Regions from separate parts of the Paenibacillus sp. E194 genome, predicted to be linked through region 2. Evidence: predicted binding sites of a transcription regulator. Region 2 holds the regulator's gene; the other holds the start of a gene.

Region 1 (8,672 bases), on a different contig from region 2:
ATTGTCTTTTACCCAATCGAATGTCTCATCAATCATTGCTGTGCTAGCAACCGTCGTAAAGATGGTGCTGTAGCTCTTCGCATGAATTTCTTCCATTGCCGCTTGGAAGATCAGAATTGCCTTCTTCTGCTTCCCTTCTACATGCTGCGCAATAACCGGCATTCCCACGTTCCCTTGTTCTGTATCCAGCAAGGTCAAGCCGCCAAGCACATGCATATAGGCAAGTTTCTCATCATCGGACATTTTCGTCCAAGACTTCAAGTCTTTCGAGATTGGAATCTCCGTATCAAGCCAGAATTGGGACGTATTTTGCGTCCACAGCATTTCCATATAATCCGATTCAGGTCTGTTCCAGTTAACAGCTTCAAAGTTTCTCATCTACGAATCTCCTTCTAGAGGTAATTCAAAAAGACCGCTTTAGATCACGAAGTAATATACACAGTGCTCGGTGCTGAAAACCATCCTTTTTGAACTCTCATTTAATGCAGGTTGCGCTCAATTAGACAACGCAGCTTACACACTCATCGATTGTTTTCTTCTTCGTACGTGTATAGTAGAGCGTCTTAAGCCCCTTCTTCTGTGCGTAAATATAATATTTTGCAAGATCACGAGTCGTCAGATCATCCTTAACAAACAGTACCGTTGAGATCGCTTGGTCAATATGAACTTGAACATCCGCAACCAAGTCAATCAGGTTGAACATATCCATGTCATATGCTTCTTTGTAATAGAAGTAGTTCTCATCGTTAATGTAAGGCATTGGATAAATCGTCTTGGAATCTCCGTACTCACGCTCCTCGATGCGCTGAGTAATCGGTGCGATCGAAGCTGTTGACGACTGCAAGTACGAGATAGAGCCTGTAGGTGCGATTGCCAGACGGTATGCATGGTACAAGCCATGCTCCATCACTTGCTCCTTCAAGCGAGCCCAGTCTTCCAATGTAGGCATCGAGTGACCGTCGAACAATTCCTTCACTCGATCTGTCTTCGGAGTGAAGTCCGTGTTCAAGTATCTATCGAAATATGCGCCGCTCGCATATTCACTCTTGTCAAAGTCCGTGAACGTCACGCCGCGCTCTTTCGCAATCAGCATGGAACGTTCCAAGGAATAGAAGTTCAGCATCATGAAGAACGCACGCACGAAGTCTCTTGCTTCCATGGACTCATATGCAATCTTGTTCTTCGCCAAGTAACCGTGCAAGTTCATTGCACCGAGGCCTACCGAATGAAGCTCACGGTTCGCCTTCGCTACGGACGGAACGATGCTGATATTGCTGCGGTCAGATACTTCTGTCAGTGCGTCCATAGAACGATGAACCGTATCACGCATCCGCTTATTCTTCATGACGTTAACAATGTTAAGTGAACCCAAGTTACAGGAAATATCGCGGTTAATCTCATCCTCAATGCCGTAATCGTTAATTGTGGACACTTCACTAAGCTGTGCGATCTCACTGCACAGGTTGGAGAATTTAACCTTGCCGATTTCTTTCAGGGCATGATATTCATTCGTATTGTCTACGAACATGATATATGGGTAACCAGATTCCATCTGAATCTGTGCAATTTTCAAAACTAGGTCGCGAGCGACAATTTTCTTTTTGCGAACTTTCGGATTGTCTACGAGCTCATCATACATTTCGGAGAGATCCATATCATCCAAATGCTTGCCATATGCCTGGAATACCGTGTGCGGATAGAACAAGTACATGTCTTTATCCTGCTCAACAAGCTCGAAGAACTTGTTCGGAGCAACGACGCCGAGCGACAAAGTCTTAATGCGGATTTTCTCATCACTGTTGATTTTCTTCGTATCCAGGAATTCATGGATGTCAGCATGGAATACGTTCAAGTATACAACGCCGCTTCCGTCACGCTGTCCCAGTTGGTTTGCGTAGGAGAAAGCATCCTCGAACAATTTCATAACTGGCAGTACGCCGCTTGCTTTACCGTCTAGCCCTTTGATCTGCTCGCCTGCACCGCGAATCTTGCTCAAGTTCAAGCTCACGCCGCCGCCAATTTTACTTAACTGAAGTGCGGAGTTGATCGCAAATCCAATCGAGTTCATGGAATCGTTCACTTCGAGCAGGAAGCAGCTGACAAGCTCTCCTCTGCGCTTCTTCCCTGCATTCAGGAAGGTTGGCGTTGCTGGCTGATACTCTTGTGCAATCAACAGATCCGCATATTCAAATGCTTTGTTCATATCTCCGCTCGCTAAGAACAGGGATACAACCGCCAGTCTGTCTTCATAACGTTCCAAAAACTTCGTATCATCATTCGTCTTCATCGCGTAGTTATTGTAGAACTTGAACGCACTCATGAAGGATGGGAAGCGGAATTTCTTCGAGTATAGGAACTCGTACAATTTCTTAATATCTTTAAATTCATATTGGTCGAAAATCTCTTTCTCATAGTAATCATTTTCGATCAAATAATGAATCTTCTCTTCAAGGTTATGGAAAAACACTGTATTTTGATTGACATAATCAACGAAGTAGCTCTTTGCTGCGTCGTGATCCTTGCCAAATTGAAATTTACCGTCCTTCTGAACCATGATTTCATTGTTAAGCTGTATCCATTTTGGTATCAAAGTCATGGACCTCCCGAATAAAGTTGTCTACATCTCGTTTTGTCCCGCTGAGTTCAAACTTCATCAGTACGGGGACGGAGTATTCTCTGGAAATATGGTCAGCTGCAAGCCCATACCGAGTGCCCCAGTTCATGTTGCCGCTAGCCGCGACACCTTGGAGCAAATGACTGTGTTCTTCCAGAAACTCTTGCGTGGACTGGGGAACTTGTCCGAACCCGGTCGTGTACGTAATGAGGATAAAAGGCTCATTAAGCTTGGTGTCAGGCGTTACACGAACACACTCCAAATCTAATTTATCGACGAATCGTTTCACGTTACCCGTCTTCGAATCGTAAGCGATAAGCACGTGATCCCTCCGTTGTTCGACTAGATTGCAAATGGAACGAACAAAAAATGCTCATTCAAAAACAAGGATCAAAACGATCGACACGTTGCGTACCCTAATTTCGTGTATGCTGTCGCTTTAATCTCTCAATCTCTGAATAGGCATGTTCTTAGAATCTGGCGCGTTGCGCCGCTCGACTCCAATTGCTGTCACAATATATAGTGTATGTATCGCATTCAACTAACTATATATAGTTCGCTATAGAATCATATACAATTTTAAGAGAAATGGCAAGGTCCATTTTATGACGCTTTCTCTATCAAATTTCATGTCGACTATTGGCACAAAACATTACTATCGTACCACACCTCAGACGAATATTGGAGATCATTTATTTTGGAATTGTAGAGAAATACATGATAAAAAAATTCGATTATTCCCCTTCTCCGCGACTGGATGGCGATCTCCCCAATCTCAAATCTTTTTAATTAACCATGACACAGGAATCAAATCAGCACATTTTTTGATTACCACATACACAATCCAAACATCGAATATAAAGAAGCATACGATAATTAGAAAAGATTACTAGAAGTGATTCATGTCAGTTCATTTTGAGTAGACGGAGGGAAACATCCGATGAGCAAATCTAAAGCGTTGAGAACATCGAGATCATCTGATGTGGTAAATCAGGTGTATTCAAACCGGGTACTGCGATCTGAATTCGATCGGAATTGGAGAACGGAAATTTCAAGAAGTGGTTATGTCATCTACGTTGCAACTGCAAACCGGGCTAAAGTTGAGGTTATACTGTCAGGCGGGGTAAACAAGCGATTGGTGTTTCCGAGAGGCGGAAGAGTGATCGTCGGTGGTGGTGGAACGTCGCATTATAGCAAACCACATCGTACGATCACAATTTAATGATGATTTGTTAACTAGACCCGATACCAATACAAAAAAATAGCGGCAGTACAAGACACCGGAATCGAGTCTAACTGCCGCTGATTCATGAAATGTCACGGAATTTGTACCCTACGATTCATCCACTGCTGCCAAAAAAGATTGAATATGCGAGGCCATCTCTTGAGGATGCGTCAATGGGAGCATGTGGTCTGCACCCGCTATTTCGACGAAAGCAACACGTGGTATCCGCTTGAACTCCTGCGCGATCATGCGCATATCGTCCCACTCCACTGTCCCGTACATAAACAAGGTAGGAACCGCGATTTCCTCCAACTGTTCGATCGCAGGTGGCTGAGGCCATATCACCTCAAAGCTGCGCCACTCTGTGAAGACACGCGTAAAGTATTGGGTGTGCATGTCAATAAAGATATCACGCTGACCGCTAGCCATCACCGTACGATAAATAGGCCCCTGCAATGAATACTGTATCATCTTGCTCACATCCGGAGCGAGTGAATTCAATTGATGAATCCAGCCCCGATACGTCTCTGAGAAGATGAAACCTGTCAAGGATGGAGCAACAGCGATCAGTCGAGCGACTCTATCCGGGGAGGATAATGTAAAGTTAGTAGCCAATTCTCCGCCTATAGAATGCCCAACTAGGGTCACCTGTTCCAGCTTCAGGTCATCCAGCAGTTGACGTAAATCTTCGACAAGGTTGAGCGGCACTTGCGGTGCGGGCGATCGTCCCGTACCACGGGCATCAAAGGTAACGACTTGGTGAGTTCTTGCGAGAAGTGGTACAAGCTCCCCCCATGCCCTTGAATCGGCGCCTCCGCTGTGAATCAACACAATTGGCTCGCCTGTTCCATAAATCGAGTAGTTCAGATCCATTCATGCTCCCTCCCATGTGGCTTTCTATTGATTCTTTCACCTCATATAATAGATATGGCATAAGATTCAGATCAATGATTTTTTAGTTTTTCCTTGCCTTATCTTTCAGAAGCACTGCGATTCCATCGTAGTCGGTCATCGCCAATATCTAGATGGAGAACCGACCTGATATGGTTCTTTTCCTAACTCAATGGAATTTCCCCGGCAACACTTACTCATTTCCCGGGCTCACACTCTCATTTCCCGGGCAACCGCGCGGTTTCGAGCCATTGTGACAGTGAGGTTCAACATAATCACAGAAAAACAGGGTCTGCACCATGCCGAACATCACTCCTTTTTGTCTCTTCAAGCAGCAATGTGCATAACCATGCAAAGAGCGATCCGCTATGGAAATAAGAGATTCTATTTTTTCATTGCCCACCTATTCGCCATCTCAAACATTGCTTGTACATCCATCACCTACAGAGAACATAAAACAGACCGACCATAAGGCCGATCTGCATCATTTAACTTCCTATATATTTCACTTCATTTAATATCCATTCTGTTGAAATAAAGAACGCTTGCTGCTAAGCCGAATAGCGAAGTGATACCGACCGCAATAAACGAGTATAGCGGTGGATAATCCGCTACATAACTTTGTGTCACAATTACATGTGCTGCTGACCAAGGGAACAGCGCCTTGTAATCGGAACTGATCACGGTAACATTCCCTAACGTGATTACCGCCGTGAACATGATGGTAGGCACATAATTTTTGAATAAGAAGGTTACCCAAATCGTCGGTGTGGACAACAGGAACATAAGGACAGCACCTAGTACATAGTCACGCAATGATGACAACAGAACCCCAGCACTTAGCACGTCTGATTTGATAAAAAATGCGAAACCTAATGTAAGCACCCATGCCACCATCGTCAATAGAAGTATCCAGATGAACAGCATAAGCATTTTGCTCGTGATTAGAGCAACTCTTGAAACCGGGATTGTTAGCAGGTTCTTGAGTGTATCCTCCACAAATTCTCGATTGAATAAATATGCAGTAATAACTCCGTACAACAGTACTCCAAGCAGCAGCATCACATTCAGATTCGTGTTATAAAATGAAATTTCGAAAGGGATGACTTTCCCTGGATCACGCTTCATCTGGCTCAAGTAGGCGATGAACATCATAATCGGTGCGGCAGACGCCCCAATAATACTCACGAGAAACATCTTCGACCGTTTCAGCTTCAATAATTCGGTATAGAGCAAATTAACCAATTGTACCACCGCCAATCCGCTTTACGAAATAATCTTCAAGCGTGTCCTCGTGGAGCGTCATGTTGAACACATCAATATCGTTCTGAACGAACATCTTATTCAGCTTGTTCTGTTCTCCAATCCGTGAATATACACGTATCAATCCGTCACCATGGATTTCATAATCATGGACGCCCGCCTGCGACTCAAGCAGCATCGCTGACTTATTGTCATTGGACACACGGAACTCGATGTATTTGCGATTTCGCTTATGCAGCTCTCCAATTGAAATTTCCTCAAGCAACTTCCCCTCATGGATAATCCCAAGCTGGTCGGCAAGCTGCTCAACCTCAGATAAAATATGACTGGATATAAGCACAGTGATGTTGCGTTCTACCGCTAATGATTTAATGAGCTTGCGCATCTCCTTAATGCCAATCGGATCAAGGCCATTCGTTGGCTCATCGAGAATAAGCAGCTCTGGATGGTGCAGAATCGCTCTGGCAATCCCGAGACGCTGCTTCATCCCCATCGAATATTGACCTACCAGTTTCTTTGTCTCTTCCTGCAGCCCCACCGTTTCTAGTGCTTCCTCCAACGCATTTCGTTTGTATACGCCCATCAGCTTCGCATTAATGAGCAAGTTTTCATATGCCGTTAAATTCTCATAAAATCCGGGATGCTCCACCATCGAGCCGATTCTGGACAGTATTTCTCTAGGCTTAGCGTTCAATCGCTGCCCGAATAGTTCAATTTCCCCTTCTGTAGGCTTGATTAATCCGAGCAGCATGCGGATAGTCGTTGTTTTGCCAGCGCCATTGCGACCGAGAAAGCCGTATATTTCGCCCTGCTTCACATGCATGTTCAGATCATGAACAGCAATCTGTTCCCCATACTGCTTCGTGAGCCGGGTAGTACGTATGATCGTGCTCATGCAGCACCTCCTGAGTATGTAAGTCTACTATTATTGTAAGGGGATGATTTTAAATGCTGCTTAATGAGTTCTTAACTATCTCTTAATTGGTGGCAATGTCGTTCGAATTGGAATATTGACGATGAAGGCAGTTCGGACATACGGATCGCTCAACACGGAGATGTGGCCGCCAAGCTTATCGACAAACGCCTTTGTAATTGCCAATCCTAGCCCGCTACCGCCATGCAGCAGACTCCGTGATCGTTCGGAGCGGTAGGTACGCTCGAATATCTTCGATAACTCGTCCGCTGGAATGCCCGGCCCTCTATCCCATATCGTTATGGCAATGTTCGACTCAATCCGCTCTAGCTCCACACCTAACAACTGACCTTCCTTGCCGTACTGTATCGCGTTCTTGATCAGGTTGTTCAAAATTCGTATGTACCCATAGCGATCCATTGCAACCATACAGGACTCCTCAGGAATCTGAACCGCTAGATCCATACCGTTCTTCTTCAGCTCCGGCAGAAATGAAATCAGCGCTTCCCTCAGCAGCTCTGCAGCATCTAGCGACTCCCATCTCATCTCGACTTCATCCGCATCCAGCTTAGCCATCTGGAAAATATGATCGATCAATTCCTTAAGCGCTTGTGCCTTCGCTGAAATTATCGCAATGCACTCTTCCCTCTCTTGCTCTGAAGAGATATGTTCATCCTGCAATGCATCGACATAACCGATAATCGAAGTAAGCGGTGTCCGTATATCGTGCGAGATATTAGCGAGAAGCCTCTTGCGGGCAGCATCGGATCGAATTGCATTCACTTGGAGCTTCTCCATCTGCTCGATTAATTCATTAATCGAATAGAGCATCTCATCATACGCCTCAGATTCATTCGCCAGCAGTCTCGTATTGACATTGCCGCGAACAGCGCGCTTCACAGCGGCAGCATGGCTCCTAACCTCCGCTATAAACCGAACACGCCTGTAGAGCAGCAGCGTTACAACGGTGAACAGTACAGCAAACAGCCCCCACCTGTATATACCAAGAGGCTGTATAGTCATACTATCGATGACGAACCACATAGTTAATCCCATTAATAAAATAACCAGCATTAGACTGTTTTTGTCAGGCCTCATCACGTTCACCTGCAAACTTATAGCCAATGCCCCACACCGTCTGAATCAGCTTCGGATCAGAGGGGTCTGTTTCAATTTTCAGCCGAAGCTTACGAATATGAACCATAACCGTATTGTCGTCCTCAATGTATTCTGATCCCCACACCTGTCTAAAAATTTGCGTCTTCGTAAATACCTGCTCAGGGTGAGAAGCGAACAATCTCAACAACTCAAATTCTTTGGCGGTCAGACTGATCTCTTGCCCATTGCGGTTAACCACATATTTTCTGGTATCAATTATTAATCCCTTAAATCGCATGATTGCTGAACCTTCTTCTGCAAGGCTGCCGGCTTCACTTCCTAGGATCATGAATCTTCTCAGCAATGCCTTGCTCCTTGCAACCAGTTCATGTATGCTGAAGGGCTTCGTCATATAATCATCAGCCCCGATACCCAGACCTACAATCTTGTCCATCTCTTCGTCCTTCGCCGTCAGCATCAATATCGGTACATTGCTTCTCTCACGAATACGGCGGCACACCTCTACTCCATCTATGTAAGGCATCATTAAGTCGAGAATGATAAGATTATATTTGTGCTGCTCGAACAATCGCAGCGCTTCTTCACCGTGAGCTGCAGTATCTATCGTGTATAATTCCCGCTCTAAGTACTTCTTCAATAAATCTCGA
Region 2 (8,672 bases):
TCATTGGAGCTCCTTATGAGAGAGGCTGGCAGAGTATTGACCAAAGCGCATATTTACGAGCAGGTGTGGGGCGAGGAATACATCGGAGACGAAAATTTAATTATGGTGTACATAAGTAAAATCCGCGAGAAAATTGAGGATAATCCGAGAAAGCCTATCCATCTCATTACGATTAGGGGGTTAGGCTACCGTTTTGAAAAAAGCAAATAATCTCTCTGGTCGACGTCCCTTGAAACGGGTATTTTTTCGAAATTATGCAGTGATCTGCATCCTGATGATAGCGGCGATCATTGTATCACTCCTGAGCACGAACCTATTTATGAGGCGGTATATAGATGAACTGGTCGTTGCTCAAATTAATGGAACGGATATTTATCGGTACCCTTTCCACAACATCAGTGCGCATTTGTTGGACAAGTACGGTGGTTGGTTCGAAATCGTGAATGAGTCAGGCGAAATCATTTTTGTCAAAGGAAACAAAGAGGACGACATCAAGCATTATGAAGAAGGTCAATTGTATGCAAAAATGGATGTGGAGCGAAACGATGATACAATCTCCTATCATGCTTATCATGCAAAAGGGCCGAACGGCGAATCTTATGTATTGCTGTGGAAAATTCCTGAACGCTTGTTGAAATTATCAACAGCGACAACGATCTTTGCTGCACTATTAGCTATTTTATTGTTTATCCTGCTTTACTTTTACGCCCGCTATTCGGTTAGACAAGTGAAAAAGCCGCTGCGGCAAATCTTAGAAGGCATCAAAGAGATGGAGCACTTCAATTACACGAAGCGGCTTCATTACTCGGCCGAACAGGAATTCGCAGAAATACAAGATGCGTTTAACGGCATGGCTGAACGTTTGCAACACACTTCTGCTGAGAAGGAAGCTGCTGAGAACAATAAGCGAAACATGCTGCTTCATCTATCGCATGATTTGAAGACGCCGATTACTTCGATTTACGGTTATTCGCAGCTTCTATTGGACAATCAGGCATTGGAAAACAAGGATACCCGCAAATATATTCAATACATTTACGATAAGTCAGCTTATATGGCCAATTTGATTAAAGACTTATTTGAACTAGCGAAGCTGGATGACAAGCATACGGAATTGAGCAAAGAGAAAGTGAACATTACGAAATGGTTCCAGCAGCTTGTGGTGGAATTTTACCCAGAAATAGAAGAGAAGGGATTTGAGCTTGAAGCACATATCCCGGAAGAACCGCTCTATGTCAAGATGGACAAGATTCATATGAGTCGCGTCATCACCAACTTAATTAGCAATGCACTGCAATATAATCCAGCGGGAACGGTGCTCTATGTGTCATGTGCGCGACAAGAAGGAAACGTTATACTGTGGATCGGAGACGACGGAATTGGCGTTCAGGAGCCGATCAAGGAACATATTTTCGAGGAATTTATCCGTGGCGATGGGCCGATCAAAGACAGTACAGGCTTAGGTCTCGCCATTTGCAAAAAAATCATAACGCTCCATGATGGCACGATTGAACTAACGCAGGATCAGTGTTACCATACCTTGTTTCAAATCACGTTGACTATTACGGAGGACTAGAGTCCCTTCACGATGTCGGGCATCACCTTCAGGCTTCGATACCACGGATCGTTTGCATGCCCGGTTCTAGCCCATTGCAATATTAAGCTCCAGTTTGAAGTATTCCTTTTGGTGTTACACCCTTTACAAACGGATCATCCCGTGTATAATGAAAGCTGTCAAGCATATGAACAATGGAACAACTGCATAGTGAATTTCGAACACTAGGGGTGCTGTAACAAGCTGAGAGACAGCGGCAACGCTGTTAACCCTTATAACCCGAACTAGATAATACTAGCGTGGGGAAGTGTAGTCGACTGATTGATATAAGCTGCGGCTTCGTCATGTTCGTCATAGCATGAAGCCATGTTATACCCTTGTATCCTCAAGCGTAACTGCACCGACTCACGGTGCAGTTTTTTTGTTGTCTGCTGACCACAATTTGATTCGTCAGGGAGGATATAAGTTATGAATCAGTTATCTTGCGGTACGAGCCGCATCGTTGGTTGTCGCTTTTCCATCTATCCGATGAGCGATCGCTTCGTTGAACTTATTTTGGAAGCGTTGCGAGACACAGACATGTCCAAGGTATGGTGCCATACCGATGATGTCAGCACCTGGGTTCGTGGGCGCAGTGAACATGTATTCGATGTCGTTCAGTCTATCTATTTACATAGCGCGGCAAGTGGAGAACATGTTGTGCTGAATGCTACCTTCTCTGTTGGCTGTCCGGGCGACACACAAGGAGATGCCTTCATGAATACGGACGAAATTCGAATGAATGCGGAACGGTATCAAGCGATTCCTCTCAAGGTCGCTGCTCATTTTGCGCTCTACCCGCTCGGAACGGCAGATTACATGGATACGATCTATGAGATCATTGGCCTTGCTAAGGAAGAAGGCACTTTCGATGAGAGCGCTCATTATGCAAGCCGCTTAGAAGGAGATGCACAGCGAGTATTTACTACACTTGAGAACGCGTTTAATCGGGCGAGAAAATCAGACAAGTCCCATGTGGTGATGACAACTACGATGTCAGCCAACAGCCCTTCCACAAGGTAGCAGCTGAAGATAAAGAATTTCCAAAATGCAAATTACAAACCCAACGGACTCATCCGATCATCGTTCTAAGAAAAGAGGAATGTTCATGAATTCGCGAAACATCCAATGGAAACTACGAGATATCGTCGTTCTCAGTTCATTATCTGTTGTGTTTGCCGTCATTTATCTGCTCTTCTTGCAAATAGGCAATGTGCTTGTTGGCTTTATGGGGCCGATGGGATATGAAGTCATCTTCGGCATTTGGTTTATCGTATCGATCATCGCTACCTATATTATCCGCAAGCCCGGGGCTGCCGTCATTTCTGAGACAGTCGCTGGACTGATTGAGGTATTAATCGGCAACGCCGTAGGGCCTATTTTGATTGTATCCGCCCTAATTCAAGGTTTGGGTGCCGAAGCCGTATTTGCCGCTACAAGATATCGGAATTATTCAACCAAAGTGCTTATGCTGGCTGGGGTGGGCTCCGCTGTATTCAGCTTCGCATGGGGGTATTTCCGCAGCGGTTATGCGGTCTACTCTGTTGGTCTCATCATCGCGATGTTCGTCGTTCGCTGTATAAGTGGCGCACTCATCTCAGGTCTACTTGGCAAATGGATTGCGGACGCCTTGGCCAATACTGGAGTTCTTAGAAGCTTCCCAATTGCAAAGGGGCAGCGATAACATGGCAAGCCCAGCGCTTCTCCTTCCCAAGCACCCAGCACATTCGATTATACAACGTGACGTCGAGCATGGAGCTCTTATTGCACTGGAAGCCACTGATCTGACACTCGCCTTCGAGACCGAAGGCGAGCCCGTCTTATCCAACATCAATGTCACCCTGCATGAGGGGGAAACCGTTCTGCTGCTAGGCCCAAGCGGCTGCGGCAAGAGCTCACTAGCCTTTTGCCTGACTGGGCTGTATCCACATGCAATAGACAGTCTCGTCGAAGGCAGTGTCCTCGTGTATGGCAAGCCAATTGAACAGTACGATTCCGGTGAAGCGGCCCAGCATATCGGGATTGTATTCCAAGATTTCGAAAGTCAGTTCTGTATGCTGCGTGTAGAAGAAGAAATAGCCTTTTGCCTAGAAAATCGGGATTGCCCTCGAACTGAGATGGAATCCATGATTCAAGAGGTATTAGAAAAGGTAGGATTGCTCCCATGGCGTCATGCGTATATCCACGAGCTGTCGGGAGGCATGAAGCAGAAGCTGGCTCTCGCCTGCGCTCTAGCCCTTCGCGTGCATATGCTAGTGTTGGATGAGCCTACATCGAATCTCGATCCGTATACAAGACACCAATTTGCTTTACTCATTTCAGAACTGGCACGCAAGGAAGGGATGGCTCTGCTTATCATTGAGCATCAATTGGACGATTGGATCGGCATGACGGATCGCCTGCTCGTGATGGATGAGGAGGGAGCCCTCGTCTTTGACGGTCTTCCTGTCTCCTACTTCAAGCATCATGCAGCTGAAGCCAAGTCACGCGGTATCTGGCTTCCGCAAGCGTTGGAACTGCAGCAATCCATCCGTGAGTGGTTTAATCGCAGCAACAGTAGCGATAGCAGCAACGATGACGATAGTAGAAATATAAGCGATTTCAGCAATTATGATGATCAGTTCTTTCGCCAGCGTCTCACAGCCGCAGACCCTGCACTCACAGACGAAGATCTCTTGAAGCTGCTGCTGTCGCTCCCTGAATGCGCACAGCAGGATGTGATGCGCATCCTAACATCAGCTCAATCGAACGGATCCCCACGAAAGCCTGAGGAAGTCATGCAAGCGCACAACCTTGTCTATCGGCGCAAAGGGAGAGTAATCCTCGATCACGTGTCCCTTACTCTGCGTGCAGGGGAATGGGTGGCACTTGTCGGTCCGAACGGAGCTGGGAAGTCTACCCTCGCCTCCCTCTTATCTGGATTGACACAGCCAGATGAAGGTCAAATCATCCTGAATGGCATGCCTCTTCATCGATATGCGGAGCGGGAGCTGAGAGCCTTCATCGGATATGTATTCCAGAATCCAGAGCATCAGTTCATTACCGATACCGTGTTCGATGAACTTGCATTCGGGATGCGCTTGCAGCTTCTGAGCGAAGAAGAAGTACAGCAGCATGTTGGAGAAGCCTTGACACGCTTCCGCTTGAACAAGGTTGCCAATGCCAATCCCTTCTCCATCAGCCAAGGGCAGAAGCGGAGACTTAGTGTCGCTTCCGTTCTTACCGACAGCCAACAGCTATTGTTATGCGATGAACCGACATATGGACAAGACGCTTATACATCCAAGCAGCTGATGGACACCCTCCAAGAACGAACCCAAGCAGGAGCTACTGTCCTGATGATCACGCATGATATGGAGTGGGTTCAGACCTATGCCGACCGAATTATCGTGCTAGATGATGGTTGCATACGGTTTGACGGCAGCCCTTCCAAGCTGTGGAGGGAGCACCCTGAGCTCGTGGATAAGTGTCATCTGCGAATGCCGATGAACTTCGCGGTGGCATCTCGCCTACTTGCACAGACGTCAGGTATCGAAGGAGGAGATCATCCTGATACTCCGTGATTGGAATCCAAGCATTAAGGGGCTTGCGATCATTATAGCGGTTATAATGCTGTCATTGACGTTCGATCCGGTTACACCGCTTGCAGCACTAGTCTACATCGTTCTATTTACATTCCTATTGGGGAACATATCATGGCGTAAATGGCTGCTTAGCTTCTGCCCCTTCCTCATTATGGGCATCGGCTACGTGTGGACGGCTCTCGTCTTCCCACGTTCTGCCGATCCCGCTTCAAGTGCCATTCTATGGCAGTGGTGGTCGTTCATCATTACAGAGACCACGTTCCAGCAGGCAATATCACTCGGACTCAGAGTGCTTATCTTCTCCGCCTTGTCGCTCATCTTCATCCTGACGACAGATCCTGTGCGATTCATGCTGAGCCTGATGCAGCAGTGCAAGCTTCCGCCCAAGTGGGCATACGGTATTCTGGCAGGCTATCGCTTCCTGCCCTTCTTCAAGGAGGAACTGCGCATCATACAGGATGCGCACCGCATGCGAGGCATAGAACGGGAGCGGGGCTGGAAGAGCAAGCTGCGGGCATGGAAACGTTATGCGATTCCACTGCTCGCTTCAGCTATCCGCAAGTCGGAGCGTGTAGCTGCCGCCATGATATCGAAGGGATTCACAGGCCGACGCGGAAGAACTTATTATGTGAAGCTTCGAGTCACCTGGAAGGATTGGACCTTGCTTTTCCTTCTGCTAGGCGGAATCGCATTATGCTACTACGTATCCTGGAAACTCGGGTTCGTACAATGGTACCAAGGACAGCTGTGAGAGTATGACACCCTTTTCGTACATCATGCATAACATATCTAAGCACATTGTATGTTCCGCTATTATGCGAAAAGGAGGTCTTTCTATGCCTAAAAAAAATCACGCCTAAGAAGATCACGTCTAAGACGTTATCCCCCCATTACTCCAAAAGTGTAAAGTACATGAAAAAATTCGTTAAGATAAAGGCCAAAAACGGTAACATATATACTGGCACCATCGTGAAAGTAGATAAAAAGAGAGTGTACTTAAAGGTCAACTCCGTAAAGCACGCGGGAAAAGTACACACTTCATTTTTCCCTTTCATCTTGCCGTTGGTGCTCTTCGATCTCCTTGCTATCGTGCTGCTTGACACCCGCAGAAGAATTATTTTTTAACGACCTATTCTCCCTCAAATGTTTGAGGGAGTTTTTATTTGGCAATCCGCACTGTAATTGATTAATCGACAAAATACAAAGAACCCCTGAAGCAGATTACTGCTTAAGGGGTTTTTCCGAGCTTGTTTAAACTATTTATCTGAGTGTTCGCCAAGGGCGTTCTTCGACAGAAGATGATTCAGTTCCTTCATAAACATGCTGATATCCTTGAACTGACGATAGACCGATGCGAACCGCACATAAGCAACTTCATCAACGGGATAGAGCTGTTCCATGACGAAATCACCGATGACACGGCTGTCTACCTCCGCATGGGCGGTATCGCGAAGCTGCTTCTCGACCTCCGAAGCAATCATCTCCAGCCGCTCCACAGATACTGGACGCTTCTCGCAAGCGCGAATGAGTCCCCGCAGCATCTTGTCTCTGCTGAACTCTTCCCTGCTTCCGTCCTTCTTAATGACGATGAGCGGAGTCTCCTCCACCATCTCAAATGTAGTAAAGCGTCTGCTGCACAGCTCGCACTCCCGCCTGCGGCGAATAGACTTATTGTCGTTCGCTGGACGAGAATCAAGTACCTTTGTTCCTAAGTGGTCACAATAAGGACACTTCATTTTCGTTCCTCCGTTCTACTCTTGATGTTTATCAAAATTCAATTTTTAAAAAGTTACCAGTGGTTACCTGTAATGATCTTTGAAAGAATGCACACAATACAATTACCAACCGCAAGGAGGTGAATCAAATGAGCCAAAACAATCGTTCCAGCAACAACTTGGTCGTACCTCAAGCGACAGCAGCTCTTGAACAAATGAAGTTCGAGATCGCACAAGAGTTGGGCATTGCCATCCCATCTGACGGATACTATGGCAACATGGCAACTCGTGACACGGGTTCTATCGGGGGTTACATCACGAAGCGCCTTGTCCAAATCGCTGAACAATCTCTTGCAGGTCAATACAAATAATGACGGAAGAAGCGTCGGACATCATGCGCGATAGCGGTATCGGCTTGTCCGATGCTTCTTCTTCATTCTACTTCATTTTCGGATAGATGTTTTTATACTTATCATAATAATGGATAACACGCTGTACGTACAACTTTGTTTCCCCATATGGAATTTGCTGCTTGGCTGTGTCATAGCTGCCGTCCCATACTTTGTTGCGAATCCATTTGTTCACATTGCCGGGACCCGCGTTGTAAGCAGCGATCGCCGCTATCCAATTCTCATTGAATTGCTTATGCAGCGATTTCAGATACCATGTTCCAATAAGAATATTGGGGTCGGCCGTATTTTTCAACTCGTCCAAAGACCAACGATTATTCATCTTCAGCTGCTCCATCGCCCATGTGGCCGTTTCCGGCATCAGCTGCATGACTCCAATCGCTCCCTTGCGAGATTCGCGCCCCGCTTGGAAGTTCGTCTCCACTCGAATGATAGCAGCCACAAGCAGAGGATCTACATCATATTGGGCTGCATATTTGCGGATCTCGTCTTCATACGCAATCGGGTACATCCATCTCCCCAGCCATTGCGACTGAACGAACAGCAAGAACAGCATGCCCAAAAACAACAGCAATAGCACTCTCTTTTTGCGGAGCATTTTCATCATACGATTCATGGCAAGCCTTTCTCCGACCAGAAATGGTCGAGCTGCTTGATCGTATCTTCCAACGAACCGCTATTGTCGATAATAATGTCCGCCAGCTCTCGCTTCTTCTCCATACTCCACTGAGCATTCAGCCTCTGTTCAGCTTCGCGCTCGCTCCAACCGTCCCGTTCCATTAGACGCTGTAATTGAACACTTTTTGGAACATACACTACCAATATCGAATCGAACATCTCGCTTAGACCTGACTCATACAGGAGCGGAATATCGACGACAACAAGGCGTTCTGGATAGTCCCGCTCATATTGATGCATTTGACGTTGGATTTCCTTCCGGATAGCCGGGTGGGTGATATTTTCTAACGCTTTGCGACTTGTCTCATCTGCAAAGACAACCTCCCCTAATCGCTTCCGATTGAGCGTTCCGTCCGCAAGCAGCATGTCCGATCCGAAATGCACCGCAATTTGCTCCAACACGGGACTGCCAGGGAGAACGACTTCCCTGGCAATCTTATCAGCATCAACCAGCAGAGCGCCTCGCTCCACTAGTAATCGGGAGACGGTGCTCTTGCCGGAAGCGATACCTCCGGTTAACCCGATGTTCATGCCTTCACCTCATTCTATAATAATGCCGCTTACGTCAGCAGCTTAATAATCCCCATTATGATTAACATCAGTCCTGGCACAAATGACAGCTTCCCAATCCAGCGTGCGCCTGCGAATGCAATCCCAATATGAATGCCGAATCGAAGAAATATGCCGCTGA

What was found. The regulator NrdR, encoded in region 2, represses ribonucleotide reductase genes. The targets are predictions, from matches to a motif close to AACACNATATATNGTGTT.
Region 1: a site for NrdR is predicted at 3,124-3,141, ahead of nrdI (class Ib ribonucleoside-diphosphate reductase assembly flavoprotein NrdI). Genes of this name have one in related genera too.

The regions. Positions count from the first base shown of each region.
Region 1 covers NZ_JMDX01000117.1:5,421-14,092, reverse strand. The annotation lists gene nrdF (class 1b ribonucleoside-diphosphate reductase subunit beta) at 1-378, opposite strand, end outside; gene nrdE (class 1b ribonucleoside-diphosphate reductase subunit alpha) at 500-2,596, opposite strand; gene nrdI (class Ib ribonucleoside-diphosphate reductase assembly flavoprotein NrdI) at 2,565-2,936, opposite strand; gene AZ66_RS16640 (hypothetical protein) at 3,555-3,836, shown strand; gene AZ66_RS16635 (alpha/beta fold hydrolase) at 3,948-4,712, opposite strand; gene AZ66_RS16630 (ABC transporter permease) at 5,241-5,975, opposite strand; gene AZ66_RS16625 (ABC transporter ATP-binding protein) at 5,968-6,888, opposite strand; gene AZ66_RS16620 (sensor histidine kinase) at 6,964-8,004, opposite strand; gene AZ66_RS16615 (response regulator transcription factor) at 7,994-8,672, opposite strand, start outside.
Region 2 covers NZ_JMDX01000032.1:7,664-16,335, forward strand. The annotation lists partial or broken gene AZ66_RS06740 (response regulator transcription factor) at 1-210, shown strand, start outside; gene AZ66_RS06745 (HAMP domain-containing sensor histidine kinase) at 194-1,576, shown strand; TPP riboswitch at 1,772-1,878, shown strand; gene AZ66_RS06750 (YkoF family thiamine/hydroxymethylpyrimidine-binding protein) at 2,024-2,617, shown strand; gene AZ66_RS06755 (ECF transporter S component) at 2,703-3,278, shown strand; gene AZ66_RS06760 (ABC transporter ATP-binding protein) at 3,280-5,157, shown strand; gene AZ66_RS06765 (energy-coupling factor transporter transmembrane component T family protein) at 5,144-5,929, shown strand; gene nrdR (transcriptional regulator NrdR) at 6,435-6,914, opposite strand; gene AZ66_RS06780 (alpha/beta-type small acid-soluble spore protein) at 7,043-7,264, shown strand; gene AZ66_RS06785 (lytic transglycosylase domain-containing protein) at 7,332-7,919, opposite strand; gene coaE (dephospho-CoA kinase) at 7,916-8,512, opposite strand; gene AZ66_RS06795 (MntP/YtaF family protein) at 8,542-8,672, opposite strand, start outside.